Regions from separate parts of the Actinomadura sp. 6N118 genome, predicted to be linked through region 1. Evidence: predicted binding sites of a transcription regulator. Region 1 holds the regulator's gene; each other region holds the start of a gene.
The links. Region 1 encodes HrcA, which represses chaperone genes, less so after heat shock. Its sites were predicted from a motif close to TTGGCACTCTCNNNNNGAGAGTGCCAA; they were not measured.
Positions count from the first base shown of each region.

Region 2: a site for HrcA is predicted at 3,443-3,469, ahead of groES (co-chaperone GroES). Genes of this name have one in related genera too.
Region 3: a site for HrcA is predicted at 6,902-6,928, ahead of ACH34W_RS37840 (FmdB family zinc ribbon protein). Genes of this name have one in related genera too.

Region 1 covers NZ_JBIRAZ010000002.1:116,672-126,219, forward strand. The annotation lists gene ACH34W_RS04435 (DUF4870 domain-containing protein) at 1-168, opposite strand, end outside; gene ACH34W_RS04440 (hypothetical protein) at 254-1,708, opposite strand; gene ACH34W_RS04445 (hypothetical protein) at 1,779-2,642, opposite strand; gene ACH34W_RS04450 (hypothetical protein) at 2,935-3,327, shown strand; gene hemW (radical SAM family heme chaperone HemW) at 3,423-4,631, shown strand; gene ACH34W_RS04460 (DUF4870 domain-containing protein) at 4,648-5,382, opposite strand; gene ACH34W_RS04465 (DUF3097 domain-containing protein) at 5,423-6,304, opposite strand; gene hrcA (heat-inducible transcriptional repressor HrcA) at 6,463-7,476, shown strand; gene dnaJ (molecular chaperone DnaJ) at 7,477-8,610, shown strand; gene ACH34W_RS04480 (16S rRNA (uracil(1498)-N(3))-methyltransferase) at 8,710-9,441, shown strand.
Region 2 covers NZ_JBIRAZ010000007.1:72,759-82,306, reverse strand. The annotation lists gene ACH34W_RS19415 (hypothetical protein) at 1-287, opposite strand, end outside; gene ACH34W_RS19410 (sigma-70 family RNA polymerase sigma factor) at 284-886, opposite strand; gene groL (chaperonin GroEL) at 1,279-2,907, opposite strand; gene groES (co-chaperone GroES) at 3,012-3,323, opposite strand; gene ACH34W_RS19395 (SAM-dependent methyltransferase) at 3,579-4,847, shown strand; gene ACH34W_RS19390 (zf-TFIIB domain-containing protein) at 5,008-5,214, shown strand; gene ACH34W_RS19385 (hypothetical protein) at 5,407-7,023, shown strand; gene ACH34W_RS19380 (phosphotransferase family protein) at 7,245-8,216, shown strand; gene tsaD (tRNA (adenosine(37)-N6)-threonylcarbamoyltransferase complex transferase subunit TsaD) at 8,258-9,295, opposite strand; gene rimI (ribosomal protein S18-alanine N-acetyltransferase) at 9,292-9,548, opposite strand, start outside.
Region 3 covers NZ_JBIRAZ010000018.1:91,929-101,476, forward strand. The annotation lists gene ACH34W_RS37810 (D-alanyl-D-alanine carboxypeptidase family protein) at 1-574, shown strand, start outside; gene ACH34W_RS37815 (MscL family protein) at 571-987, opposite strand; gene mscL (large conductance mechanosensitive channel protein MscL) at 1,156-1,554, opposite strand; gene ACH34W_RS37825 (Flp pilus assembly protein CpaB) at 1,590-2,180, opposite strand; gene ACH34W_RS37830 (S-methyl-5'-thioadenosine phosphorylase) at 2,177-3,001, opposite strand; gene ACH34W_RS37835 (MMPL family transporter) at 3,291-5,354, opposite strand; gene ACH34W_RS37840 (FmdB family zinc ribbon protein) at 6,483-6,866, opposite strand; gene ACH34W_RS37845 (potassium/proton antiporter) at 7,173-8,660, opposite strand; gene ACH34W_RS37850 (NAD(P)-dependent oxidoreductase) at 8,775-9,548, opposite strand, start outside.

The sequences.
Region 1 (9,548 bases):
GAAGCTCCCCGGCATCTGGGCGGTGTTGCGGCCCTGTGACGGGGGCGGTTGTTGCTGCCACGCGGACGGCTGCGGTTGCTGCTGCCAGGCCTGCTGGCCTTGCTGCTGCCATCCAGGCTGTCCCGGCTGCTGACCTTGGCCGGGTGACGGGGGAGGCCCGTAGGCCATGAGGCGTGTCCTCTCAGAGTCTGCAAGAGCTCTAGGCGAAGTGTATGACTACTTCGACGCACGCGAGGTTCGCAGGTTCCACGAGTTAATTGGAGAGAGCGGCGTCACGCCAGAGGATCGCGGTGGGGGACTGGGCCGTGAGCGTGATCGAGCCGGCCCAGGAGATCGCCGAGCGCTGTGGGAGATAGGCGCTGCGCAGGAAGAAACCACGGTTGATGGAGGTGACCGTGGCCGGGGCCCCGTTGTCGCCGAAGCCCACCGGGCGGCGGATGGCCTCGATGGACTCGATGTCGGCGACGGTCGTGCCCTGGGGGAGTTCGATCGTTGTCGCGGCGGGGCCGTCGCGTTCGATGGACCAGGACGCTTCGGCGTGGTCGGAACGGTAGAGCTTGGACGGGTCGCGCTTCAGCCGTACACCGAGGGACACGCCGGGAGCCGAGCCGCTGCCCGTGGGGGCGCCGGTGTGCTTGGCGAGCTCGACGAAGAGGTACGTGCGCAGGTCGCCGACCGCCTTCGTGGCGGGGTCGGAGGGCTTCTCGATCTTGCCCTCGCGGAGCATCTCCTGGGACATGATCCGGTACGTCCATGGCTCGCGGTCCATGACGACTTCGCGGGCACGGGCGGCGGGCTTGGTGCGGGACGCGTCGAGGAGGAAGCGGAGCGGCGCCTTCGGCATGATGACATCGCACATGTTGTTGTTCGACGTGCACGTCTGCAGAACGGGGTGGTCGCCTTCGTAGCGGCCGGTGAACTTCAGCGTCAGGTGTTGCGGCCCCTGGTAGACGCCGGTGCCGGCGACGCGGCGGCCGGACGCGTCCACCTCGACCCGGTACACCCACTCGATGTCGGTCGTACGGCCCCAGCGGGCCATGAGGGCAGGGCTGTCGGTGCCGCCGTCCTCGTTGCTCCACACGGCCGAGTACTCGATGATCCGGTGTCCGGGCGTCTTGGCGGGGCTCGAGTCATGCCAGGCGATCAAAGGCAGGTCGGTCTTGGCGTTCTGGTACGGGTCGCCGAACGGCCAGCCCGTGCGGCCGATGATGACGGGCGCGTGGCGGAGGGCGAGCTGGTCGGCCTGAGGCAGCCGTACGGTCGGCCGGGCGAGGGCGACGCGGCGTGCGGACGAGGCGCTGCCCTTCGCGAATTTGAGCGTGACCTTGTGCTTGCCGGGCCGTACGGGACCCAGGCCGAGGCTGCGCGGGATCGGATCCGCGGAGGGGACGACGAGGTCGGTAACGTGCCGCCCGTCCACCGAGATCGCCACCACCGCGGACTCGGCGCCCTTGCGCGCCCAGGAGACGCCGGGCGCGGCGGCGGTGAACGAGATCACGGCTTCGCCGGCGCGGTCGGCGCTGAACGTCAGCGTGCGTGCCGGGCCACCGCGGTTCACGGTGATGGTGGTCGCGGCGGCGGCCGAGGAGGCGGTGGCGGCTGAGGGGGCGCCGGCGGCCGAGGAGGCGGTGGCGGGCACGAGAACGAGGGGTGCGCCGACGAGGGCGCCGGTCAGACCGAAGGCGGCGGAGCGAGCGCGGCTTCTCATGATCAGGGAATCTAGAGAGCCCTGATTGCGGTCCGGTGAAGAACCGGTCCCTCGTGGGTGTCAGGATCGTTCAGCGCCGGTGGCGCCAGGGGGCTTGGATCGAGACGCCGGTGAACAGGCCCTGCCCCGGCTGGCCCTCCGGCCGATAGAGCCTGAGACCGAGTGCGGGCAGATGCGACATGCGGCCCCGCTCGGTCACCTCGTGCCCGAGGTCCCGGAACAGCGCGATCACGTCGTCGGCGGGCTCGTTGAGCAGGTCGATGCCGTCGAGCCGGAAGCGCAGTTCGGGGTTGCCGCCCCAGCGCGTCACCCGTTCGCCGTAGATCTCGCCGACCAGCTCGCCGCCGCGGCCGTCGTGGCGTTCGGTCGAGACGGCGAGCCGCCCGCGCCCGACCCAGATGCTGCGGTGGTCGGCCCAGCCGCACAGGAACTGGGCCTTGGGCGGCTGCGTTCCGCACTGTTCGGCGACGGTGGCGAGCGTCGCCCAGGCATCGGCCGCGTGCGTGGAGAAGCGCAGATGAGCGTCCGGCAGGACGGCGCCGTTGCCGGGTTCGAGCGTGACGACGTATGGAGGCACCTTGCCCGGGAACCGCGCCGGATCGGGATCCCGCAGGGTCACCAGGCCCTCCCATGCGACCGGCGCCTCGACCTCGAACCACGAGATGTCGGCTTCCAGGCCGAGTTCGAGGAACGTCCGGTCGCTCAGGCTGCGGCCGAGATGCTCACGGAGGCCCTGGGCGGTCTCGTCCAGCCTGCGCCGCCACCAGGCGGGTTCTGGGTGGCCGCCCTCCCAGCGCACGCCCGGTCCGCGCACGTCGACGCGTTCCTCGGCCCCGTCCTTCTCGGCGATCACGTAGTGCCAGCCGCCAGGCTCGCCGCGGAGCAGCACCCGGATGGGCACCCGCCCGAACTTGATTGCCCCCTTATTCCGCACCAGGTGACCCTATCCGGGCTCGCGCGCTCCGGTCGTACGGACGCCCCGCGGCTGGTCGGAAGGGGGGCAAGATCGCCATTTGGGCGGGTGCCGCGGTGGCCCGTACTGAACGACCGTGATCGTCCTGGCTTGTCCTGGCGCTCTGACCTGGCGTTCCGCGCGACACGGCGGCGGTTGCTCGACCAGCGCTGATATGTCGGTACGGTCAGACGGCAAGGGTCACCGAGGTCCGGGAGGTTCGACCGTGCCCCACTCCGAGCAGGTTCTGCGTTCTCCGAAGGAGCGGGCAGCGGTGAACGGCGCGGTGCGGGCCCTGCGGTCGGCCGCGCCGTTCGGCTGGGAACGGCTCGGATTCGAGTTCCGCGCCACCGTGGGCATCGACAGCGCCTCGTTCGAGATCATCGACTCGCTCGGGACGGCGCGTCCGGCCATGCCGCCGGGGCAGGCCATCGGCAAGATGGACGAGCTGCGCCGGGCCATGTACGTGCGGGGCAAGGGCGCCTGGTTCACCGCGCGCCTGAGGGTGGAACGGTCGGGGCGGGTGAGCGCCGAGTTCGACTATGACGGCGAGCCGGACTTCACGCCGCCGTTGACTCCGTCCGCGTACGTCCTGGATCTCGAACGTTTCCCGCGTACCGACGAGCACATCCCGCCCTGGCTCCGCGCCAAGCTCCGCCAAGCCTGATCCAGCCCGCAGCCCGCAGCCCGCAGCCCGCAGCCTGATGCCTGGGCCGGTCGCGGGCGGCTGGACCAGGGGTGTGGGCAGGGCAGACTTGGAGGGTGCCCGCGACCCTGCCCGATGGCGACCCCGTACCGGCCGACGGAACCCTGCCCCGCAGCGCTCTGACCGGCCTCGGTTCCCGGCCGTTCGCCTTCTACGTCCATGTGCCGTTCTGCGTGACGCGCTGCGGCTATTGCGACTTCAACACCTACACCGCCACCGAGTTGGGGCCGGGTGCGAGCAGGGAGTCCTACGCCGACACCGCGATCCGCGAGGTGCGGATGGCGCGGCGGGTGATGGGGGAGACCGCGCTGCCGGTCGAGACCGTGTTCGTGGGCGGGGGGACGCCGACGCTGCTCTCACCCGACGACCTGGGACGCGTGCTCGCCGCGATCGACGCCGAGTTCGGGCTGGCACCGGGCGCGGAGGTCACGACGGAGGCCAATCCCGAGTCCGTGGACGAGGCCTATTTGGGCAAGCTGCGAGAGGCCGGGTTCACGCGCGTTTCGTACGGCATGCAGAGCGCCAGGGAGCATGTGCTGGCGACGCTCGACCGGACCCACACGCCTGGACGTGTGCCGCAGGTCGTCGAGTGGACGCGGCAGGCGGGCTTCGAGCACGTCAACCTGGATCTGATCTATGGAACGCCGGGGGAGAGCGACGACGACTGGCGGGCCTCGCTGGAGGCCGCGCTGGCGATCGAGCCCGATCACGTGTCCGCGTACGCGCTGATCGTCGAGGAGGGCACCCGCCTGGCCGCCCAGGTGCGGCGCGGCGAGCTCGCCAGCCCCGACGACGACGCGATGGCCGACAGGTACCTGATGGCGGAGGAACTGCTCGGCGCCCACGGGCTGCGCTGGTACGAGATCTCCAACTGGGCCACCGGCGACTCGGCTGCCTGCCGCCACAACCTGCTCTACTGGACCGGCGCCGACTGGTGGGGCGTAGGTCCCGGCGCGCACAGCCATGTCGGCGGCACCCGCTGGTGGAACGTCAAGCACCCCGCCGCGTACGCGTCGCGGCTGGCTGAGGACGTCACCCCGGCGCACGCGCGAGAGATCCTCGACCCCGCCGACCGCCAGATCGAACGGATCATGCTGGAGCTGCGGCTGGCCGAGGGCTGCCCTGTGGAGCTCCTCGACGACGCGGCGGTACGGCGCGCGATCGGCGACGGCCTGATCGAGGCCGGGCCGTACGAGCGTGGCCGCGCCGTCCTCACCTTGCGCGGCCGCCTGCTCGCCGACGCCGTCGTCCGCGACCTGACCTGATCTGGCTTCGGCCGGCCTACTTGATCATCGGCCAGGCCATGAACTTCGGGAACCGGTAGTACTCGCCCCGGTTGGCCGCGACCGCCGCCAAGATCAGGAAGACGATCTGGGCGATCCCCTGCGCGATGAGCAGCGGGATCCCGATGATCACGAAGATCAGCACGAAGTTGATGATCAGGTAGACGAGCTGCGTGATCGCGAAGTTGAGCCCCTGGGCCCCGTGGTGGCGCAGGAATGGCGACTCGTCCTTCTTGATCAGGAAGACCAGCAGCGGCGCGATGAAGCCGAGCAGGAACTGGCCCAGGTGGCACAGGAGCCCCCAGGTCCGGTCGTCGGAGCTCGGTGCGCCGTATCCGTGCCCCTGCGGCCCGTACGCCTGGACCTGGCCGCCGTAGCCATAGGACTGGTCGTAGCCGGGCACCTGTCCGTATCCCGGCTGCTCGCCGTAGCCTGGCTGCTGGCTGTACCCCGGCTGCTGGCCGTACCCCGGCTGGCCGTAGCCCGGTTGCTCACCGTAGCCCGGCTGCTGGCCGTACCCCGGCTGGCCGTAGCCCGGTTGCTCACCGTAGCCCGGCTGCTGGCCATAGCCAGGCGTATCTTGCCCGTAGCCTGGCTGGCCGCGGCCCGGCTGCTGCCCGTAGTCCGGCTGCTGGCCGGAACCTGGTTGCTCTTGCCCGTATCCAGGCTGCTGTTGCCCATAGCCCGGCTGGTTCTGTCCGTGATCCGGTTGTTCCGGAGGCCCGTACGACATCGCCTGCTCCTCAATGGGGTCCGGCTTGCAGCGGGGGCTGTCAGGGGTTCTGGGGGACCGTCACAAAGTCGATCAATTCTTCGACGCGGCCCAGGAGTTCTGGTTCCAGGTCTGTGTAGGTGGACACGGATCGCAGGATCCGCTTCCAAGCTTCCCCCACGTTGTCCCCCCAGCCCAGTGCGCCGAGTACCCCCTCCTTCCAGGGTACGCCGCGCGGGATCCGGGGCCACCCGGGAATGCCCACCGCCGCGGGTTTGACCGCTTCCCAGATGTCGATGAACGGATGCCCGGTGATCAGCACGTGCGGGGACGAGACCTGTGAGGCGATCCGGCTCTCCTTGGAGCCCGTCACGAGGTGGTCGACGAGCACGCCCAGTTTGCGCTCCGGCCCGGGACCGAACTCCTCGACGATGGCGGGAAGATCATCGATGCCTTCCAGATACTCGACCACGATGCCCTCGACCCGAAGGTCATGGCCCCAGATCTTCTCGACGAGCTCGGCGTCGTGCACGCCCTCCACATAGATGCGGCTCTCCTTGGCGACCCTGGCCCGCAGCCCCGGGACGGCGATCGACCCCGAGGCCGATCGCGCCGACCGTGCCGACCGCGCCGACCCGCTCCCGGTCACGCCCCTCGCCCCTGTCGCGCCGGTAGTCCCAGTCACCCCTGCCGGCCGGACGAGGGTCACCGGCTTGCCGTCGATCAGGAAGCCCGCCTTGGCCAGCGGGAAGACGCGCCGCTTGCCGAAACGGTCTTCGAGCGTCACGCCGAATTTGTCGCAGCTCACCACGGCACCGCAGAAGCCACTGCCGGGATCCTCCACGACCAGGTCGATCTCAGCCGGAATCTCGGGTATCTGTCCTTTGCGTGGGCGTCGCCAGTCGCCCGCGAGAACGTCGTCACCGTAGTCCTTGCTCTGCACGGATCGGCACTCTAGTGACTGGAGACCATCCCGGCACCCTCCTGACCGTCCCTTCCGGGCCGTACAATTGGCACTCGAAAGTACGGAGTGCCAGTGGAGTGCCAGTACAGAGGGCGCTCACAGGCAAGTGCCAGTACGGGGGCGAAGGAGGTGACCACGTGCTCGACGACCGCAAACTCGAGGTCTTGCGCGCCATAGTCGAGGACTACGTCTCCACCAATGAGCCGGTCGGCTCCAAGGCCTTGGTGGACCGGCACAATCTCGGCGTGTCCTCGGCCACGATCCGCAACGACATGGCCGTTCTGGAGGAGCAGGGCTACATCGCCCAGCCGCATACCAGCGCGGGGCGTATCCCGACCGACAAGGGCTACCGGCTGTTCGTCGACCGTCTGTCCACGGTCAAGCCGCTGTCGTCGGCCGAGCGCCGGGCCATCGAGACGTTCCTCAACGGCGCTTACGACCTGGACGACGTCGTCGGCCGCACCGTCCGGCTGCTCGCCCAGCTGACCCGTCAGGTCGCGGTCGTGCAATACCCCTCGCTGACCCGTTCGTCGGTACGGCACGTGGAGCTGGTTCCGGTCGCCTCGCGCCGCCTGCTCCTCGTCCTGATCACCAACACCGGCCGGGTGGAACAGCGGGTCATCGAGACCTACGGCGAGGTCTCCGAGGAGTCGATCGGGCATCTGCGGGCCTTGCTCAACACCTGTCTGGACGGCTGCGGGCTGGGCGAGGTCCCGGTCGCGGTGGCCGACCTGCCCGAGAAGGTCGCGTCCGATGACCGGCCGCTTGCGGCCGCGGTCCTGTCGGTCCTGCTGGAGACCCTCGTCGAGAAACACGACGAAAAGATCGTGTTCGCGGGGGCCGCCAACCTGGCCGCAGTCGACTTCTCCCGTAGCCTGCGCAACGTTCTGGAAGCCTTGGAAGAGCAGGTGGTCCTCATGCGGTTGCTCGGGGAAACCGGTGATTCCTCTAGTCTTACGGTGCGCATCGGGACCGAGAACCCCGACGAGGGGCTCCGGTCGACCTCCGTCGTCGCCGCCGACTACGGAGTCGGCGATCAGACACTGGCCCGGCTGGGAGTGCTCGGGCCGACACGTATGGACTACCCCAGCACGATGGGAGCGGTACGGGCAGTGGCACGCTACGTCGGACAGATCCTGGCGGGTTCGTAAGTGGCCAACGACTACTACGCGACCCTAGGGGTCCGCCGCGACGCGAGCGCGGACGAGATCAAGAAGGCGTACCGCCGGCTCGCGCGCGAACTGCACCCTGACGTCAACCCGGATCCGGAGACGCAGGAGAAGTTCAAAGAGATCACCCAGGCCTACGAGGTGCTCTCCGACCCGAAGAAGCGCGAGATGTACGACCTGGGCGCAGATCCGTTCGCCCCGGCCGGCGGCGCTGGCGCGGGGGGATTCGGCGGCGCCGGGTTCCCGTTCAGCGACATCATGGACGCCTTCTTCGGCACGGCCACGTCCCGCGGGCCGCGCAGCCGTGCCCGCCGCGGCCGCAACGCGACCCTGCGCGTCGAGCTGGACCTGCAGGAGACCGCGTTCGGCACGACGCGCGAGTTGTCGATCGACACCGCGGTCGTCTGCACGAGCTGCACCGGATCGGGCTGTGCCCCCGGCACCCATCCCGATACCTGTGACACCTGTCACGGTCGTGGCGAGGTCCAGCAGGTCCAGCGCTCGTTCCTGGGCCAGGTCATGACCTCCCGCCCCTGCCCGCAGTGCGGCGGCTACGGCAGCGTGATCCGCACGCCCTGCCCCGAGTGCTCGGGCGACGGCCGGGTCAGGACGCGCCGTACGGTCAAGGTCAAGATCCCGGCGGGCGTCGAGAACGGCATCCACATCCAGCTCGCCGGTGAGGGCGAGGTCGGGCCGGGCGGGGGCCCGCCCGGCGACCTGTTCCTGGAGATCGTGGAGAAGCCGCACCAGATCTTCGAACGTGAGGGCGACGACCTGCACTGCACCGTCGAGATCCCGATGACGGCGGCCGCCCTCGGCACCAACGTCACGATCGAGACGCTCGACGGCCCCGAAGAGGTCGACATCAAGCCCGGCACGCAGTCCGGCCAGGTGATCACCCTCTACGGGCGCGGTGTGCGGCATCTGAACGAGAGCGGGCGCGGCGACCTGATGATCCACGTGAACGTGGAGACGCCCGGCAAGCTCGACGAGGAGCAGGAAGAGCTCCTGCGCCGCCTGGCCACGCTGCGCGGTGAGGAACGCCCGCCGGGCAAGTTCGCCCCGGGCCAGCGCGGCGTCTTCTCGCGCCTGCGGGACGTGTTCAACCAGCACTGAAGAGAGACCGTCCGGTCCTACCAGGAGGGCCTGCACGGCGACCCCCCGCCGTGACCGCACCCGGTCACGGCGGGGGTTTTTCTCACGGGAGGATGAGGCATGAGCCCGCCGGTGTTCCTCGTGGAGCCCGATCGCCTGAACGGCGAGAGCGTCGTCCTCGACGGCCCCGAGGGCAGGCATGCGGCGGCCGTGCGGCGCCTGCGCGCCGGGGAACGGGTCGACCTCACCGACGGCGCCGGGCTGCTGGCCGAGTGCGTCGTGACGGCCGCGGACAAGGCGACCCTGACGCTCGACGTCCTCGCCCGCCACCGCCATCCCCGCCCAGAGCCGCGCCTAGTGGTCGTTCAAGCCCTCCCGAAGGGCGACAGAGGCGAGTTGGCGGTCGAGACCATGACCGAGGTGGGGGTCGACGAGATCGTGCCCTGGGCGGCCTCTCGCTGCGTCACGCAGTGGAAGCCCGAGCGGCGGGACAAGGCGCTCGGCCGCTGGCGTTCGACCGCCCGCGAGGCCGCCAAGCAGGCCCGCCGCCCCTGGCTCCCCGAGATCACCGATCTGGCCGCCACCGCCCAGGTGGTCGAACGGATCAAGGCCGCGTCCAGCACCCTGATCCTGCACGAGACGGCCACGTCCCCCCTCAGTGACCTCCAGCCGCCCACGACCGGTGAGATCATCCTCATCGTGGGCCCAGAGGGCGGCATCAGTGACGAAGAGCTGGACCAATTCACGGCCGCCGGTGGCCGCCCGACCCTCCTGGGCCCGACGGTCCTGCGCACCTCCACAGCAGGAGTGGCCGCCGCCGCCGTCCTCCTGGCCGCGACCGGCCGCTGGTGATCACGGGCGTGTGCGCGCGAGGGAGCGGCGGCGCCGTCCAAGGGCCTGTGACGGCGCCGCCTGTGGTCCTCTCGATCAGAGGGTCTCGATCAGAGGTCCCGGATCAG
Region 2 (9,548 bases), on a different contig from region 1:
CCCGCGTCAACGTCGGCGACCAGTGCGTGCAACAGGCGTACGGCGGGGTCACCGGATGTGCGGCGGCCAGAGATGCCGGGCGGCGGGGCGGCTTCAGAGGCGGCAGTGCGGCGGGCCGCCAGCTCGTCGAACAACGCGTCGGTACGGCGTACGGCACTCAGATCCGCCCCCGGCGACGGCGACGGCGGCGGCGGCGGCGGCGCGGGCGTCGGGTTCCCCGGTGCCGGGGGCGCACCGGACTTCGAAGGCTCGGCCGGATCCGGGGCGCCGTGGCTCCGTTCCGTCAAGCGATCGACTCCTCTCGTGCCATCGCGCGCAGCCGGGTCAGGGCCCGGTGCTGCGCGACGCGTACCGCCCCCGCGGACATGCCCAGCACGTTACCGGTCTCCTCCGCCGACAACCCCGCCACCACCCGCAACAACACCAGCTCACGCTGGTGATCGGGCAGGCGGGTCAGCAGATCGCGAGCGCGCTGCGCCTCGATGTAGCGCACCACGGTCTCCTCGGGACCCGGCCGGTCGTCCGGCCCGTCCGGAAGGTCCTCGGTCGGCACGGCCGCCCGCACCGCGCTGCGCAGCGCGTCAGCGATCTTGTGCGAGGCGATGCCGAAGACGAACGAGGCGAAGGGGCGGCCCATGTCGCGGTAACGGGGCAGCGCGGACAGGACCGCGATGCACACCTCCTGGGCCACGTCGTCGGCGATGTGGTACTGCCCGGAGACCCGGCCCAGACGGGCCCGGCAGTACCGGACCACCATCGGGCGGACGTGCCCGATGAGCACCTCGATCGCCCCTGGGTCGCCCTGGACGGCAAGGCTCGTCAGCTCTTTGAGGTCGCCTTCGTCGGCCTTGCTCGAACGGGCGGCGGCCGGGCGGACGACCCGCACCCCTCGCCCGACATCGGGAGCTGTCGGAGGGGCGTTCCCCCCCGAGGGCTCGGTAGCGCGCGCGGTCGTGGTCCCGGCGAAAGCTCCCTCGGTCACGAGAGCATGATGCCCAGCGGGGTCCAGCCTGTCTCCCCCGTCCACGACAACGGAATGGTCACAGTGCGGGGACGAGCCCTCTGATATGACGCAACGCGGTCATACGGTCGCCCGTGGTCCCATGAATTCCCAACCGACCACCTCAAACACCCATAAACAGCTCAGCAGGCCGGAAATCACACGAAAGCCCCCACCCGGACGGGTGAGGGCCTTCGCTTCGAATGTTCAACCGGGCACCGTTGTTCAACCGGGCACCGTCGGGCCAATGATCAGTGGCCGTGATCGGCAGCCGGTGATCAGTGGCCGTGACCGTGACCGTGGCCGTGACCGCCGCCGGCGGCCTCATCGGCCTCCTCCGGCTTCTCCACGACGAGCGCCTCGGTGGTGAGCAGCATGCCCGCGATCGACGCGGCGTTGGTGACGGCGGAACGGGTCACCTTCACCGGGTCGATGACGCCCTGGGCGACAAGGTCGCCGTACTCGCTGGTCGCGGCGTTGAAGCCGTGGCCGGCGGGCAGCTCCTGCACCTTGGAGACGACGACGTAGCCTTCCTGGCCGGCGTTCTCGGAGATCCAGCGGAGCGGCTCGACCAGGGCGCGGCGCAGGGCCTCCGCACCGGTGGCCTCGTCGCCGCTGAGACCGAGGGCGTCGAAGCCCTCCTTGGCCACGTGCACCAGGGCGCTGCCGCCGCCGGACACGATGCCCTCCTCGATGGCCGCGCGGGTCGCCGAGATGGCGTCCTCGAGGCGGTGCTTCTTCTCCTTCAGCTCCACCTCGGTGGCGGCACCGACGCGCAGAACGCAGACGCCGCCGGCCAGCTTGGCCAGGCGCTCCTGCAGCTTCTCGCGGTCCCAGTCGGAGTCGCTGTTCTCGATCTCGACCTTGATCTGGTTGATCCGGGCGCTGATCTCGTCCTGCGAACCCTCACCGTCGACGACCGTGGTGGCGTCCTTGGTGACGGTGATCCGGCGGGCCCGGCCGAGGTCGTCCAGGCCGATGCTGTCGAGCTTGAGGCCGATGGCCTCGCTGACGACCTGGCCGCCGGTCAGGGTGGCCATGTCGCCGAGCATCGCCTTGCGGCGGTCGCCGAAGCCGGGCGCCTTGACGGCGACCGACAGGAAGGTGCCGCGGATCTTGTTGGCGACGAGCAGCGCCAGGGCCTCGCCCTCGACGTCCTCGGCCACGACCAGCAGCGGCTTCTTGGTCTGGGCGACCTTCTCGGCCAGCGGCAGGAACTCCTGCACGTTGGAGATCTTGCCGTCCACGATCAGCACGTAGGCGTCCTCCAGGACGGCCTCCATGCGCTCGGGGTCGGTCACCATGTGCGGCGACAGGTAGCCCTTGTCGAACTGCAGGCCCTCGGTGAACTCCAGCTCCAGGCCGAAGGTGTGGGCCTCCTCGACGGTGATGACGCCGTCCTTGCCGACCTTCTCGAACGCCTCGGCGATCAGCTCGCCGATCTTGGCGTCCTGCGCGGAGATCGTCGCGACACCGGCGATGTCGCTCTTCTCCTCGATCTCGCGCGCGGACTTGAGAAGCTGGTCGGACACGAACTGCGCCGCCGCGTCCATGCCCCGCTTGAGGCTCAGCGGCGAGGCGCCGGCGGCCACGTTGCGGATGCCCTCGCGCACGAGCGCCTGGGCCAGCACGGTCGCGGTGGTGGTGCCGTCACCGGCGATGTCGTTGGTCTTGGTCGCCACTTCCTTGGCGAGCTGGGCACCCAGGTTCTCGTAGGGGTCCTCCAGCTCCACCTCGCGGGCGATGGTGACGCCGTCGTTGGTGATGGTCGGCGCGCCGAACTTCTTGTCGATGACCACGTTGCGGCCGCGCGGGCCGATGGTCACCTTGACGGCGTCCGCGAGGGCGTTGACGCCGCGCTCAAGAGCCCGGCGAGCGTCCTCGTCGAATTGCAGGATCTTCGCCATACGGATAACTCCCAAACTCCGTTGTACGGCAGACACGTCACGCGAGCGCCCCGGACCCGCCCCTGCTTCGGGCGGATCCGGGGCGTTGCATCACGTCTCGGTGATTACTTCTCGATGATCGCGAGCACGTCGCGAGCCGAGAGAACGAGGTACTCCTCGTTGTTGTACTTGACCTCGGTGCCCCCGTACTTGCTGTAGAGCACGACGTCGCCGACGCTTACGTCGAGCGGCACGCGCTCGCCCTTGTCGTCGACGCGTCCCGGGCCCACCGCAAGGACAGTGCCCTCCTGGGGCTTCTCCTTGGCGGTGTCAGGAATGACCAGGCCCGACGCGGTGGTGGTCTCGGCCTCGAGCGGCTGGACCACGATGCGGTCCTCAAGCGGCTTGAGAGCAACCTTGGTGGCGGTCGTCACGATCTGACCTCCCCTTCGTGGTGTCCTCGGCCGACCTCGGCGAGGCCGGCCGCACAGGTGGCAGAAGAGGCGACCCTGGACCGGCCTGTCGTCGCGGGTGCCAGACCGACCTTGTCGCTGTGTTGGCACTCTCGCCTGGAGAGTGCCAGTCCGGAGACTATGCAATCCCCGGTAGCCCGTCAACACGAACACGGTCAAGGGCGAACACAGTCAACGGCCGCGTCTTCCGCCGTTCATCGCAGCGCTACCGTCCACCCTATGGACATCGCGGCGTTCTCAAGCCTCCTCACCTCACCCGGCCAGGCGGTTCTGGCCGAGGCGGCCGGGGCGGACCTGAGTGAGAACGGGCTCATCACCACCGCGTCCCGGCTCCGTGAGCGCCACCCCGCCGACCTGGTCGCCGCCGCCCTCACCCAGGTGCGCCTCCGCGAGCGTGCCCGTGCCAAATTCGGCGGGGACGCGGCTCGGATGTACTTCACCCCCGCTGGACTGGAGCAGTCCACCCGGGCGTCCGTGGCCGCATACCGAGCCCGCCGCTTCGCCTCGTTCGCCACAACCTCGTTCATCACAACAGGGCCCACGCTGGAGCTCGGGTGCGGGATCGGCGGCGACCTCATCGCCCGGGCTCGCGCGGGGGTGCCGGGTGTGGGCGTCGAGCTCGATCCGCTGACGGCCGCAGTGGCTCGGGCGAACATCGAGGCGTTCGGGCTGGGCGAGTTGGCCTCCGTCCGTGAGGGGGACGCCACGCGGCAGGACCCGGGCGGGTACGGGACGGTCTTCGCCGACCCGGGACGGCGGACGGCGCGGGGGCGGGTCTTCGACCCGAGGTCGTACGAGCCGCCGCTGGACACGGTGCTGGAGCTGGCGGGCCGGGCGGGCGGCGCGTGCGTGAAGGTGGCGCCCGGCATCCCGCACGAGGCGGTGCCGGACGGCGCCGAGGCCGAATGGATCTCGGTTGGCGGCGAGGTCAAGGAGGCCGCGCTGTGGCTCGGCGGGCTGGCCGGGGACGTGCGCCGCCGCGCAACACTGATTACAGAAGAAAAGCCGATTACAGAAGAAAAGCTGACGGTCGAGACACTGACACCCGAGCCCGGGCTGGGCGATCCGGCCGTACGCGAGTGGGGGCGTTACCTGTACGAGCCGGACGGGGCCGTGATCCGCGCCCATCTGGTCGCCGAGGTGGCGGCGCGGGTGAACGGCGGGCTCGCCGACCCGCAGATCGCCTACGTGACCTCCGACGAGCTCGTCCCGACCCCGTTCGCCAGCGCGTACGAGATCGAGGACGTGCTGGGCTTCTCGCTGAAGCGGCTGAAGGCCGAGCTGCGGCGCCGCGAGGTCGGCGTCCTGACGGTCAAGAAGCGCGGCTCGGCGGTCGACGTCGACCGGCTCCGGCGCGACCTCGGCTTCGCGCGGAAGGCACCCAGGGGGGCGAAAGAGATGACGCTCGTCCTGACACGTGTCGGCGCTGCGCCGATCGCTCTGCTGACGCGCCCGGCAGACCATAGCGCCCTTAATCAATCCCAATGATCTCCACGCGGGCCGAGAACACCAAGTGACCACGGGCAACGCGCCACGGCAGAGCAAATCCTGAGCACTTTCCGGCATTGCGCGGACTATCATTTACGCCTGACCGGCAAGGTTGAATGAACCGGGCCGGGAAACGGCCCCGCTTGATCAGGAGGTGGCCATGCAATGCCCCAAATGCCATGCGGGAATGGTCGGCTACCAGCGTGACGGCATCCTGATCGAGCAGTGCATGTCCTGCCGGGCGGTACTGATCGGTGAGTACGAGCTGGTCAGGTTGGTCGAGACCTGCGGCTGCACGCTGCCGCCGCCCCTGCCCAGCAACGGGCACGGCGGGCGGCACTATGAGGGACGCCACCGCCGGAATTAAGCAGAACACCCGAATCACCACACTCGTTGTGATCGGCCACGTTCCGTACCACTCGGGAAACAAGCGCATTCTACAGAACTCGTAATGTTCCCTGCTCCCTCTCATAGGCACGCTGGAGAAGCACTATGGTTGGGCCCTCACGATTCATTGCCGCGCGTTATTTAGCCGCGTCGGCACACGAAGGAGCATCGGGTGGAAACGAATCACAACTTCCTGCAGACGGGGGGTCAACCGGTCTCGGACCGGATGCGGGAGTTGCTCGCCCGTGCGGCGCAGGACCACGTCTATGAACAGCGCTCACAGGGTCAGGTCCTGGATGAGATACGCCAGCGACTGGAAGGTATGGAGTGGCTGCTCCGGGAGGTCCGGGAGCGGGAACTCAACGGGCTGACGGGGCAGCTCGACAACGTGCGCGGGCAGGTCGACGACCTGTCCAGCAAACCTCCGGAGTGGGCCGAGGGACTTGCCGAGCACATCGAGGCGGTGGGCGAGCGGGTCAAGCCCGTCGCCGAGTTGCCGGCGCTCTGGGCCGACGTCGGTGTCGTAGCCGAGAACGTCGATGAGGGTCTCACCCGGCTGCAGGCGGTGCTGGACTCCGCGCAGAACATCACCGACGCCACCCAGCAGGCATCGCAGCGGATGGAGGAGATGACCAAGCGCCTGGACAAGCTCCAGGGCAGCATGGAGGCGGCCTCCGTCCGCTTCAACCGGCTGGACAAGTCACTGGCCGAGCTGGGGCACCGGGCCGAGAAGCTCGAACATTCGATCACCGGGGTCACCACGCGGGTGGACCAGTCGCTGGGCGAGATGGCCGAGCGCGTGGAGCAGGGCCTGGAAGCCGTCAACGGCCGGGTCGAGGGGGTCGGTGGACGGCTGGAAGGGCTGGACGGACGGCTGGAAGGGCTCGATGGCCGACTCGAGGGGCTGTCGGGCAAGCTGAACGGGCTGGACGGCCGGTTCGAGGGCATCGATGACCGGATCGACGGCGTCAACGACCGGATCGGCCAGCTCCCCGCCACACTGGAGATCTCCGAGCTGCACCGCAAGCTGGCCGAGCTGGTCCAGCGGCCGGTGCTCGACCACAGCGACCGCTTCGACGCGCTGGAAAAACACCTCGTCGACGCGGTCGACCCGCTCATCGAGGAGTTGCGCGCCCGGCCGGACCGGGACGAGGTCAAGGCGACGATGTCCCAGATCGCCGAGACCGCCTACAGCGACGTCGCCAAGCGGATGGAGGAGTTCTCCAAACGCTTCGAGGACGTCCACGAGAACGTGCGCAAGCGCATCGAGGGCATCCACGAGGAGGTCACCAAGAAGGTCGACGGCGCCCTGGAGGAGTTCACCACCCAGGTGGAGATCGTCTCCCGGCGCGTCGAGTCGGTGCACATCGACGTCACCAAGCAGGTGGAGTCGGTGCACCACGAGTTCTCCCGCCAGGTCACCGGCGTGCACGACGACGTCAGCAGGCGGATCGACGGGATCCACGACGACGTCACCAAGCAGGTGGACAGCATCCACGAGGACGTCACCAAGCGCGTCGGCGGCGTCCAGGAGGAGTTCGCCAAGCGCGTGGACGGCATGCACGACGAGGTCGCCCGCCGCGCCGCGGACGTGCAGGCGGAGGTCGGCAAGCGGGTCGAGGGCGTGCAGACGGAGGTCGGCAAGAAGGTCGACAGCGTCCACGGCGACGTCACCAAGCAGGTGACGGCGGTGCACGAGGACGTCCTCAAGCGGCTTTCGACGCTGGAGGAGACCATGCTGGCGCTGGCCGAGGCGCTGCTGCGCCCCCGCCGCGAGGGCAAGGACTAGCGGCGGCCCTGGCGGCGAGCTTCATTGATCATGGAAGGGCGGGGCGCCCAAGACGTGGGCGCCCCGCCGACGCCCACGGTGCGAACTGGAGAAGACCGCAAAGAGACCCCCGCGAAGGCGGCACGGTGGAGGATCCTCCACCCAAGAAAGGCCGACGACGTGCGTTTCGTTACGTTCCGTCTTTGCAAAATCACTCTCAATACCCAGCTGAATCCGTTTTCATGGACCTCGTGACCCAGACCCCGGCTACCTGTCTTCCGATCGGCGCACCGCCAAACCGCGCCACCCTGCGCTGGGTCGAGGAGTGCCTCGGCCAGGGCGCCGAGGTCAGGATGATCCGTCCACTGGCGGGCGGCGTCGCGCACGTCAACCACGCGCTTCTGGTGGAGAGCCGCTCAGGCAGCGCCCACCGGCTCGTGCTCCGCCGCTGGCTCCCCGCAGGCCCTCCTGACCTCGGCGCAGGCCGCCCGCACGACGCCTACTTCCCCCGGGGCGGCTCGGATTTCTCCCCCGAACGTGAGATCGCCGCGCTGGCCCTCCTGGCCGGCGCCGAGATCCCGACGCCCACGCTGGTCGCCGCCGACCCCGCCGGCGCCTACGGCGACGCCCCCGCTCTGCTCATCACCCGGCTGATCGGGCACCCGCCCCGGCCGGCCCCCGACGACCTGCCCGAATACCTCATCCAATTCGCGGCGGCGCTGCTGGGCGTGCATGCGCTGAACGGCGCGTCCACGATGCCGCCGTACGTCCCCTACAACCGGCTCGGTGTGCGCACACCGCCCGTGCACGCGGACCGCACCGAGCTGTGGGAGCGCGCGTACGACGTCGCGTCCAGGCCCGCGCCGGAGGCGCCGTCCCGCTTCATCCACCGCGACTACCAGCCGGACAACACGCTGTGGTCGTACGGGCGGCTCACCGGCGTCGTCGACTGGTCGGACGCCTCGTACGGCCCGGTCGCCGTCGACATCGCGCAGATGCGGCTGAGCCTGGTGCTGCGGTACGGGAAGCCCGTGGCGGACCGGTTCCTGGCCGCGTTCGACCAGGTGTCCGGCGGCTACCCGCACGACCCGTCCTGGGACGTCCGGTGCCTGCTGGACATGCTCCCGGAGGAGCCCGGGCGGACCATCAGCGAGGCCCACGTGCCACTCATCGAGGACTACCTGGCGTCCCTGCTGGCCGAGCTCGAAGCCTGATCGGCGAACTCGAAACCTGATCGGCGCTGGAGCAGCACGTACTAGAGCAGCACGTGCTCGATCGGCAGGCTGGAGTCGGCGGGCAGATCGAGCTCTGACGGGGCCTTGCCGGAGGCCACCAGCTCGGAGCCCAGCGCCGCCACCATGGCGCCGTTGTCGGTGCACAACTTGGGCCTCGGCACCCGCAGCCGTACGCCTGCGGCCTCGCACCGTTCCTGGGCGAGGGCCCGCAGCCGGGAGTTGGCCGCGACGCCGCCGCCGATCAGCAGGTCCTGGACATCGTTGTCCTTGCAGACCCGCAGCGCCTTGTGGGTGAGGACGTCGACCACCGCCTCCTGGAACGAGGCGGCCACGTCCGCGACCGGCACCGGCTCGCCGGCGCGTTCCCTGGCCTCGACCCAGCGCGCGACGGCCGTCTTGAGGCCGGAGAAGGAGAAGTCGTACGTGCCGTCGGCGTACTTGCCACGCGGGAACGCGATCGCGGCCGGATCACCCTCGCGGGCCATCCGGTCGATCACCGGGCCGCCGGGAAAGCCGAGATCCAGCACCCGGGCGACCTTGTCGAACGCCTCGCCCGCCGCGTCGTCCACGGTCGAGCCCAGCGCCCGGACGTCGGTGGCCACATCGGGCACCAGCAGCAGCGAGGAATGGCCTCCCGAGACCAGCATGGCCACGCAGGGCTTGGGCAGCGGGCCGTGTTCGAGCTGGTCGACGGCCACGTGCGCGGCCAGGTGGTTCACCCCGTACAGGGGCTTGCCGAGGGACAGCGCGTAGGCCTTGGCGGCGGCCACGCCGACCATCAGCGCGCCGGGCAGCCCCGGACCGGCGGTGACCGCGAACGCGTCGATGTCCTCGAACGCCACCCCGGCGTCGGCGAGCGCGCGCTCCACGGTCGGAGTCATGGCCTCAAGATGGGCCCGTGAGGCCACTTCGGGCACGACACCGCCGAACCTGGCGTGCTGCTCCACGCTGGAGGCGATCGCGTCGGCCAGCAGAGTGTGGCCGCGGACGACGCCGACGCCGGTCTCGTCGCAGGAGGTCTCGATGCCCAGCACCAGGGGCTCGGAGTCTCGGATCATGATTGCTCCCGGGAGAAGCCGACAGGCGCACGGCGAACCGCACGGAGCTCGCGGCGCATCACAATGGCGTCCACGTTCGACGGCTGGTAGTAGCGCTTGCGGACGCCGACACGTTCAAAGCCGAACCGCTCGTACAACCGGCGCGCCGAGTCGTTGTCGGCGCGCACCTCCAGGAAGACGGCCTCGCTGGCTCGGCGGGCCGCCTCGTCGAGCAGCTCGGTGAGCAGCGCTGCGCCGATGCCCGCGCCCCGCC
Region 3 (9,548 bases), on a different contig from region 1:
GGAGTTGCAGTCGAAGAACGCGGTCGAGCAGACACAGCTGCAGCAGGAGATCGACGGGCTCAAGAACAAATCGACGCAGCTCACCAAGCAACTGACGTCGATGCTCAAGAAGCTGCGGATCGACCGTGACCGGCGGCTTGAGCTGGGCTGTGACAAGGACCTGGCCAAGAACGCGCGGAACTTCCCGAACGGGCTGATCCCCAGCAAGTATCTGTGCCCGCTGCCGCAGAAGGGCGAGCAGCTTCGGGCCGACGCGGCCCTGGCGTTCTACAAGCTGAACGCCGCGTACAAGAGACGCTTCGGACGCGACATGTGCGTGACCGACTCGTACCGGAGCCTGGCCGATCAGAACCGCATTTACTCGCAGCGACCTGGGTTTGCGGCAGTGCCAGGTACGAGCAACCACGGGCGCGGCCAGGCGCTCGATCTGTGCGGCGGCGTGCAGAGCTCGGGCTCGACCCAGTTCAACTGGATGGAGTCCAACTCCAAGAAGTACGGATGGCTGCATCCGTCGTGGGCGTACTCCAACCCGTTCGAACCATGGCACTGGGAGTACGGCACCGAGGAGGACTAGGTGGCCGGCGCCTCGGTGGCGGGCACGACCTCGACGGTGCAGTAACGGCACCGGCGGGCCTTCACCGGGATGTCGCTGAGGCATTGGGGGCACTCGCGTTCGGTGACCTCCTTGTGCCGGTCCAGGCGCTCGATGAACTTGGTGGTCGGCAGCACCACGATGAAATACACGATCAGCGCGGTCATGAGGAACGCGATCGCTGAGGTGAGGAACACCCCGTACGGGAACTTCGTTCCGTCGACCGTGACCGCCAGCCGCGTGTAGTCGGGCTTGCCACCGAGCAGAGAGATCAGCGGCGCGATGAACGCCGTCGCGAAGTCCTTCACAAGGCTCGCGAACGCGGCGCCCACGACGAACGCGACCGCGAGTTCGACGAGGTTGCCGCGGATCAGGAACTTCTTGAAGCCACCCATGGAGCGCTCCTGCGGAAGGGGAGTTGTTCAGACCGCCCGTACCCACCACCGAGCTTCTTTATTGATCACATCTTGAGTGCCACACGCGCCTGCGCCTGTGCACTTAGGCGTTTGTGGGTTCGTCGCCAGGCGCCCGTGGGTGGGGGTTGCGAGGGGTGTGTTGGGTTGTCAGGGGGTGGCGAGCTCAGTTGTGCAGAACTTGCAGCGGGTGGCTTTGAGGGGGATCTCGCTCAGGCAGGCTGGGCAGTCGCGTTCGGTTGCCTCCTTGTTGCGGTTCATTCGGGCCAAGAGAGCGGCGACCGGCTGCACGACCAGGAAGTAGACGACGGCTGCGATGATCAGGAACGAGATCAGGGCGTTCAGGAAGATGCCGTAGGGGAATTTCGAGCCGTTCACCGTGAAGTAGAGCGAGGCGAAGTCGGGCTTGCCGCCGATCGCGGCGATCAGCGGGGTGATGAACGAGGACACCAGCGCGGTCACCAGGGCGCCGAAGGCGGTGCCGATGACCACCGCCACGGCCAGCTCGACCAGATTGCCGCGCAGCAGAAACTTCTTGAAGCCGTCCATGAGAATCCTGTGATTGATCGACTACGGATTGTCAACTATCCCACGATAGTGAGCGACAATCTTGATCGGGTGGAGGCTGCGACAAGAGCGGATGCTTGTCTGCTCGATGTCGCGACGACGACCAGGGCGCCCTGGTCTGATGTCTCGGGAGGGGGCGGCAGTGCGATCACCGTCACTCCGGCGACTATGAGGCGAGCCCATGGAGGGCTGGCGTCCTCTGACGGGGTGGCGAGGACGTCGATGCGGTCGCCGGTCCGGAGGAGGCGTACGGCGGCTGCGTCGGCGATCCGGATCGGTGTCGCCACGGTGCCCGGGTGGCCTCGTAAGAGGCCGGGGCTCATCAGGCGGGCGTCGGTCAATGGCTCGCCCCGTCGGACTGGGCCGGCCAGCAAACGGCCTGTGGCGGGAGTGTGGAGGGCTCCGTCGGGCACCAGGTCGGCGGGCAGCGCGATGGTGTGAAGGTCGCCGGGCCGGAGCGCGGAGCCGCCTGGCAGGTCACGGGCGGCGGCGACCACTGTGACCGAGGGCGGCGGGCCGGGTTTGAGCGCGAGCAACGCCAATGCTGTGGCGACCGCCGCAGACAGCGCCGCCACCGGCCGCCGCCACCGTGCTAACCACCCGGTCATGGGAGATCCAGAGGGAGGGTCATGCCGTCCAGGGTGCGAGCACAGGGGCAGGTGCGGTCGGTTGGGAGGGACATGACCGCGTCGGAGACCACGGCGCGGAGGCGGTCGATGTTTTGGGCGAAGACGCGGTAGACCTCCTCCATCGTGACGCCCTCGCCCTCCTCGATGCCGGCGTCGAGGTCGGTGACCAGGCAGAGGGGGGTGTAGCAGAGGGCCAGCTCGCGGGCCAGGACGGCCTCCGGGTGGCCGGTCATGCCGACCAGCGTCCAGCCCTGCGCCGCGTACCACTGTGACTCGGCGCGGGTGGAGAAGCGCGGGCCTTCGATGACCACGAGGGTGCCGCCGTCGACCGGCTCCCAGTCGGCCTTGCGCGCGGTCTCCACGGCGACGGTGCGGCCGATGGGACAGTAGGGGTCGGCGAACGAGACGTGGATCGCGGCGTTCTCGTCGTAGTAGGTCTGCGCGCGGCCGGACGTACGGTCGACGAACTGGTCGGGCACGGCCAAGGTGCCAGGGCCGTAGGCGGGGGTCAGCGAGCCGACTGCGCTGGGAGCGAGGATCTGGCGGACGCCGAGGGACCGCAGCGCCCACAGGTTGGCCCGATAGGGGATCTTGTGCGGAGGGTAGCGGTGGTCGCGGCCGTGGCGGGGGACGAACGCGACGCGCCGGCCGCCGACGTCGCCGATCGCGATCCGGTCACTGGGCGGGCCGTAGGGCGTGTCGACCTGCACCTCCTCGATGTCGTCGAGGAACGAGTAGAACCCGGAACCGCCGATGACACCGATCTCGGCGGCGGGGATGGATGCGGAAGGCGTTGTCATGCCGCTGACATTAACCACCCTTCGGAGGTGTCCGGGAGACCCTCTCCAATCTGTGGATAACTTCGGTTGCGGACATGGCGAAGGGGCCCGGCGGCGGTGCCGGGCCCCTTCTCGGAGGGGGTCTCCGTGTCCCGTGCGGAGGGCGCGGGTTCAGCGGAGAGGTGCGGGTTCAACGGAGGGTGCGGGTTCAGCGGAGGGTGCGGATTCAGTCGTGGCCGTCAGCTGACCGGTCTGCTGGGGTTCAGCCTTGGCGGTCAGCCGACCGGTCAGCCGACGGCCGGCCGGCCGGTCAGCCGACTGGGTCTAGGACCTTGGGCGGCTCGGGTGCGGAGACCGTGGTGGTCGGCTCTTGCTTGGCGAGGCGGCCCGGGGTCCAGATGCGGCGGCCGATGTCGAACGACAGCGCGGGCAGCAGCAGCGACCGCACGATGATCGTGTCGAGCAGGACACCGAAGGCGACCACGAAGCCCATCTCGGCCATCGACACCAGCGGCAGGGTGGCCAGCGCGGCGAACGTCGCCGCCAGCACCAGCCCGGCCGAGGTGATGACGCCACCGGTGACGGTGAGGCCGCGCAGGACGCCGCGGCGGGTGCCGAGATGCTGCGACTCCTCCCGGACGCGGTGCATCAGGAAGATGTTGTAGTCCACGCCGAGGGCCACCAGGAAGATGAACGCCAGCAGCGGGAATCCGGCATCGGTGCCCTCGAACCCGAACGCGTGCTTGAAGATCAGCGCACAGGCCCCGAGCGAGGCGAGGAACGACAGCACCACGGTGGCCATCATCAGCAGCGGTGCGACCAGCGCCCGGAGGAGGGCCACCAGGATCAGGAAGACCACGGCTAGCACGATCGGGATGATGACCTTGTTGTCACGGGCCGAGGCTCGCTGGATGTCCAGGTTGGTGGCGGTCATACCGCCTACCTGGGCGTCGGCCCCTGGCACCCCATGGACGGTGTCACGCAGCCGGTCGATGGTGTTCTGCGCGGCCTTGCTGTCGGCCGAGTCCTTGAGCGTCGCCTCGTACTGCACCAGCCCCTTCGCGGTGACCGGCTTGCTCAGTTCGGCGACACCGGGCGTACCGGAGACGGCGCGGGCCACCTGGTCGGAGGCGGAGGCCTTGGCGATGATCACGGCCGGTGCGCCGGAGCCGGCGGGGAAGTGCCGGGAGACCGCCTCGGCGCCGACGATCGAGTCGGGCTTGTCGACGAACTGGCCGGCGTCCGAGAGCCCGTCGGCCTTGAGCGAGCCGAGGCCGAGGGTCATGGCGACCAGGCCGATCGAGGTGACGGCCCAGAGGATGCGGGGCTTGGCGCTGACGAGCCGTGACACCTTGCTCCAGATGCCGTGCTCCTTGTCGTACGACTCGGGGTCGAGGTACTTGGTGTCGTAGCGCGGCACGAGCGGCCAGAAGAGCCAGCGGCCGAAGATGACCAGCAGCGCGGGCAGGAGGGTGGTCATGGCGGCCAGGGCGGTGATGACACCGGCCGCGGCGACAGGGCCCATGCCCTTGGTGGAGTTCATGTCGGCGACGAGCAGGCACAGTAGGCCGACCGCAACGGTGGCTGCGGAGGCGATGATGGCGGGCCCGGCGCGGTGCAGCGCGAACGCCATGGCCTCGTGGCGGTCCTCGTGGCGGTGCAGTTCCTCGCGGTAGCGGGCCACGAGCAGCAGCGCGTAGTCGGTGGCGACCCCGAACACGAGAACGGTGAGGATGCCTGCGCTTTGCCCGTTGACGGTCACGCCGCCGTTCTTGGCCAGGAGGTAGACCACCGACTGCGCCAAGCCGAGCGCGAAGACGGCGCTCAGGACGGGGACGAACCACAACCCCGGGCTGCGGTAGATGATCAGCAGCAGCACGATCACGACGATGCCGGCGGCCATCAGCAGGAAGCCGTCGATGGTCTCGAAGACCTTGAACATGTCGGCACCGCCGCCCGCGGGCCCCGTGACGTGCGCGTCCAGCCCGGGCGGGCCGCGCTTGGACAGGTCTCGCGCGTCATCGACGGCCTTGGTGACGTCGACGTCGGTCAGCGGAACAAGGGTCTGCAGGGCCTTGCCGTCCTTCGACAGGAACGGCCCCTGCACGCCCTGCGCACCCGGCAGCTTGCCGAAGGTGGCCGTGTCAGCCTTGGCCTTCGCCGTGTCTGCCGCCGTGATGGAACCGCCGGAACGTTCGTAGACGATGACGGCGAGCATCGTCTCGTCCTTGCGGAACTGCTCCTGCAGCTTGACGACCTGCGTGGACTCGGCGCTCTTAGGCAACCAGCTCGCCGCGTCGTTCTTCTCTACGTCGCCCAGCTTGCCGGCGAGCGGTCCGAGGGCCACCAGCGCGATGACCCACAGGGCGAGCACCGCCCATTTGGTACGTCTGCCCGATATCAGGCTTGCGAGTCGGTAAGCCCAACCTTTGGGGGGAGCCTGGCTCGGTGCACTCATCGTTTCCTCTCCTGCCTTGGCGCTCTTCGAGATATGTCGTGTTTGCTTAGATTGTCTCTACGTTAGAGACTTGTCAAGTAGTATCTCGACTTTGTCTCATCGCCCCGCAGCGTCCATGTCAGAGTCCGTGGCGAAGGGTGAGACCGGTATCAGGAAGCCCCCCGAGCCGCCCCTGACCCATCCCTGATGACTCGTCGGGGGTCTCAAAGTCATCGCGGCCCCAGAAGTCGTTGGGCCGCTGGGGGTGGCGGCGGGAGCGGTCGGGCTGTTCGTCCGCCGCCGATCCGCTGCTCACCACTACGTTCTCTGGCATGACCTGATGGTCGCCGGACGGTTGTCGTACGCGCGTCGGGCTCGAGAGGTGACTGGGGCTACACCTCGGGAGTGAACAAGAGGATCGGGCCTACGCCCTGTGAGGTACGGGCAGGTCGAACGCTCGGCCGCAAGGAGGGCGAGGCCGTCCTGCAGGCGGAGGGGCCGCGTCGCGGCAGGCGCCGTGCTGGATCGAAAAGCACCGTGCTGGATCGAAAGTGCGTCGCAGAGCGCCCGCAGAGCTGCCCGTCGTGACGGGAATGATCACTGTCGCGACCATGAGCCCTCTGGGAGAGGATGGAGATCGTCGTGCGGCGGGAGCCCAGATTGCCGCTGACCATTGGTTATACGGCTGGCGGCCGATGCTGAGGGCTGCATTGGGGATGCTGAGGGTGGCGGCGGAGGAGTCCTAGGCGGCTCCGTGGCGCGCCCGTTTATCGACTTCCTCGAACATGTGGGACGGGGGTCGCACCCGTACACCTCGCGGCGCATTGCCTGGGAGAAGCGCCGTACTCCAGGCTCCACCTTAGGTATCACCGCGAGCACGACGAGGAACGGCTACCTGGGCGCAGGCTGCCCGGCTTGCCGAACTCTAGGGCCGTGCCCGCGCCCACCCTGCCTGGCCGGTTTCTCACCCTGGCCGACCGGTTTGAGGACGCCGAAAGGGCCATGGCCGCTGTCCGCCTACTGGCGGAAACTTGGCCATGACCCTCTGAACGCTATGGACCTCGTTCAGGCGACCTTCGCGCCCGAGCCGCTCCCGGAGCTGCTCGAAGACCCGCTCGAAGACCCGCTGGAGCTGCTGGAGCCATTGGACGAGGAGGAGTCACTGCCCGACGAACTCGACGAGCTCGCGGAGTCCGACGAAGACGACTCCGACTTACCGGACGAGCCGTTGGGCGAAGCGCTGCCGGCGCCCACGGTGGACGACGACTTGCCGGACCTGCTGTCGGTCCGGTAGAAACCGCTGCCCTTGAAGATGATGCCGGCAGCGGAGAAGACCTTGCGCAGCTTCCCGGTGCAGCTCGGGCACTCGGTCAGCGCGTCGTCGCTGAACTTCTGCACGACCTCGAGAGGCTCGCCGCACTCGGTGCAAACGTACTGATACGTCGGCACGGTTCCTCCTCGCTGACTCAGCCCCAAGGGTGGGGCTGGCACTCCTCTAGAACGACTGCTAATGGTACCCATGACTGGAACACGATTCGCCCTGGGCATATTTCCACGGCGTACTCCATGGCCAGCCAGGGCCATCCCGTCGGCCAGGGACGTCCCGTGGGCCAGGGCCGTCCCGTGGACGGTCTCGTGGGCCGGGGCGGTCCCGCCGGCCAGGGCCATCCCGCTGGCCTCTCGGGCACGCTCCTGGCCGGGGCTTCAGTGAGGCTCGGTGGGGCTCGATCTTGGCCGAGGGCTTGGTGGAGGTGGTCAGTTGCCTGTTTCGCCGAACCAGCCGGCCAGTTTGCCTCGGCGGCTTACGGCGCGGAGGCGGCGTTCGGCGGCGTCGCGGACCTCGGCGGTGCTGACGACCAGGAGTGTGTCGCCCGCGCGGAGGGTGGTGGTCGGCTCTGGGACGAAACTGCTTCCGTCCCGGACGACCAGGGTGACCAGGGCTCCTGCGGGGAGGCGAAGCTCGAAGATCTCGACTCCGTTCAGCCGTGAGTCCATCGGGACCCGGACCTCCAGCAGGTCGGCGTGCAGCTCCTCCAGCGGCGCCGCTTCCACGTCGAGCTCGCGGGCCTCTTCGTCGCTCCTGAGACCGCACCAGCGCGCCACCAGCGGCAGTGTCGGCCCTTGGAGGATCGTGAAGACCACCACGATGTTGAAGACGATGGCGAAGAGCCGTCCCGAGCCCGAAACCTCTTCCACCATGGGGATCGTGGTGAGAACGATCGGCACCGCGCCGCGCAGGCCGGCCCACGAGGCGAAGATCTTCTCACCCCAGCTGAGCTTGAAGCCGATCGTGGACAGCACGACCGAAACCGGCCGCGCTATCAGGAGCAGCACGAAGCCGATCAAGAGCGCGGGCACGATCTGCCCAGGCAGCTCGCTCGGGGAGGCCAGCAAACCCAGCATCACGAACAGCCCGATCTGGGCCAGCCACGCGATGCCCTCGGCAAAGCCACGCGTGGCCGGGCGGTGGGGAAGGCGGGAGTTGCCCAGCACCAGCGCGCTCACGTACACGGCGAGGAATCCGCTGGCGTGCAACAACGCCGCCGCGCCGTACGAGCCGACCGCAAGCGACAGCACCGCGATCGGGTAGAGGCCGGAGGCGGGCAGGGCCACCCGGCGCAGCGCGTACGCGCCCAGCCAACCGATCGCGATGCCGATCAAGCCGCCCGCGATCAGCTCGTACACCATGACCCCGGCGAGCTCCAGCAGGTTGGGCATGCCCGCGTGGGTCGTGCTGAGCGTGACGACGACGATGACGACGGGCGCGTCGTTGAAGCCCGATTCGGCCTCCAGCAGCCCGCTCAGCCGGGACGGCAACGGCAGCCTGCGCAGCACCGAGAACACCGCCGCGGCGTCCGTCGGCGCGAGCACGGCCGCCAGCAGGAACGCCAGCCGCCAGTCCAGGCCGATCAGCCAGGCGGCGGCGACCGCCACCACGACGATGCTGATCAGCGTCCCGAGCGTTGAGACCGCCAGGGCGGCAGGGGCCGACGGCCGTACGTTGCGCCAGTTGGTGGTGATGCCGCCCTCGGCCAGGATCAGAACGAGCGCGGCCAGGCCGAGTGTCTCGGCGACCATCGCGTTGTCGAACTCGATGTGCAGGGGGCCGGCCTCGCCGATGAACAGGCCGAGCCCCATATAGGCGAGCAGTGACGGAAGGCCCGCCTGATGGGAAAGGCGGACCGCGATGATGGCGCAGAGTACGAGTGTGGCCCCGAAGAGTAGCCAGAGGTCGAGGTGCACATCCCACCCTTCGGGGTCGCGGAAGCCTGATCGTTAAGAGATCCTACATATTCGTATACGGATCACCTATTTGCGACTGACCGTTCGCGCCCCCGAAGGGCCCATAGGAGCGAATCAGCGGCGCTTGACCTGTGGGTTCACGCCGTTCACGACGTTCGTCACAGGGTGGCCGGAGACCGCTGCGGCGATGTTGTCCTTGACCATCGTCACCAGCTTGATCTGGGACATCGAGCTTCCGCCTGCCGTGTGCGGCGACACCAGCACGTTCTCGTGGGTACGGAGGGGATGGTCGGCGGGCGGTGGTTCCTCCTCGAAGACGTCGAGTGCGGCCCCGGCCAGGCGTCCCGATTCGAGCGCGGCGAGCACGTCGGCGTCCGGCGCGATCCCGCCGCGGCCCACGTTCACCAGCAGGGCGTTGGGCGGCAGCAGCGCGAGCTTCTCCGCGTTCAGCAACCCGGTGGTCTCGGGCGTGAGCGGTATCGCGATCACGAGGATGTCGGAGTTCGCCAGCAGATCGTCGAACTCGCGGTACGTGGCGGACGCCTCGGGGCGGCGGCGCCGGGACCAGTACGACACCGGGCTGCCGAGCACCCCGAACAGCCGGGCCGCCTCCTCGCCGATCGGCCCGTACCCGATGATCCCTACCCGCTGCGTGTGGATCTCCCGCGGGCCGCGGGCGAGCAGTTCCATCTGCGGCCACTGGCCCGCACGGACCAGCCGGTCGCCCCAGACCAGGTGCCGGCAGAGCGCGAACGCGGCGCCGACCGCCCATTCCGCCACGGCCCGCGCGTTGAACCCGGCGGCGTTGGCCGCGGGGACCTCGGCGGCGGCGAGTGCGTCCAGGTCGAGGCTGTCCGTCCCGACCGACGGCATCTGAACGAACGCCAG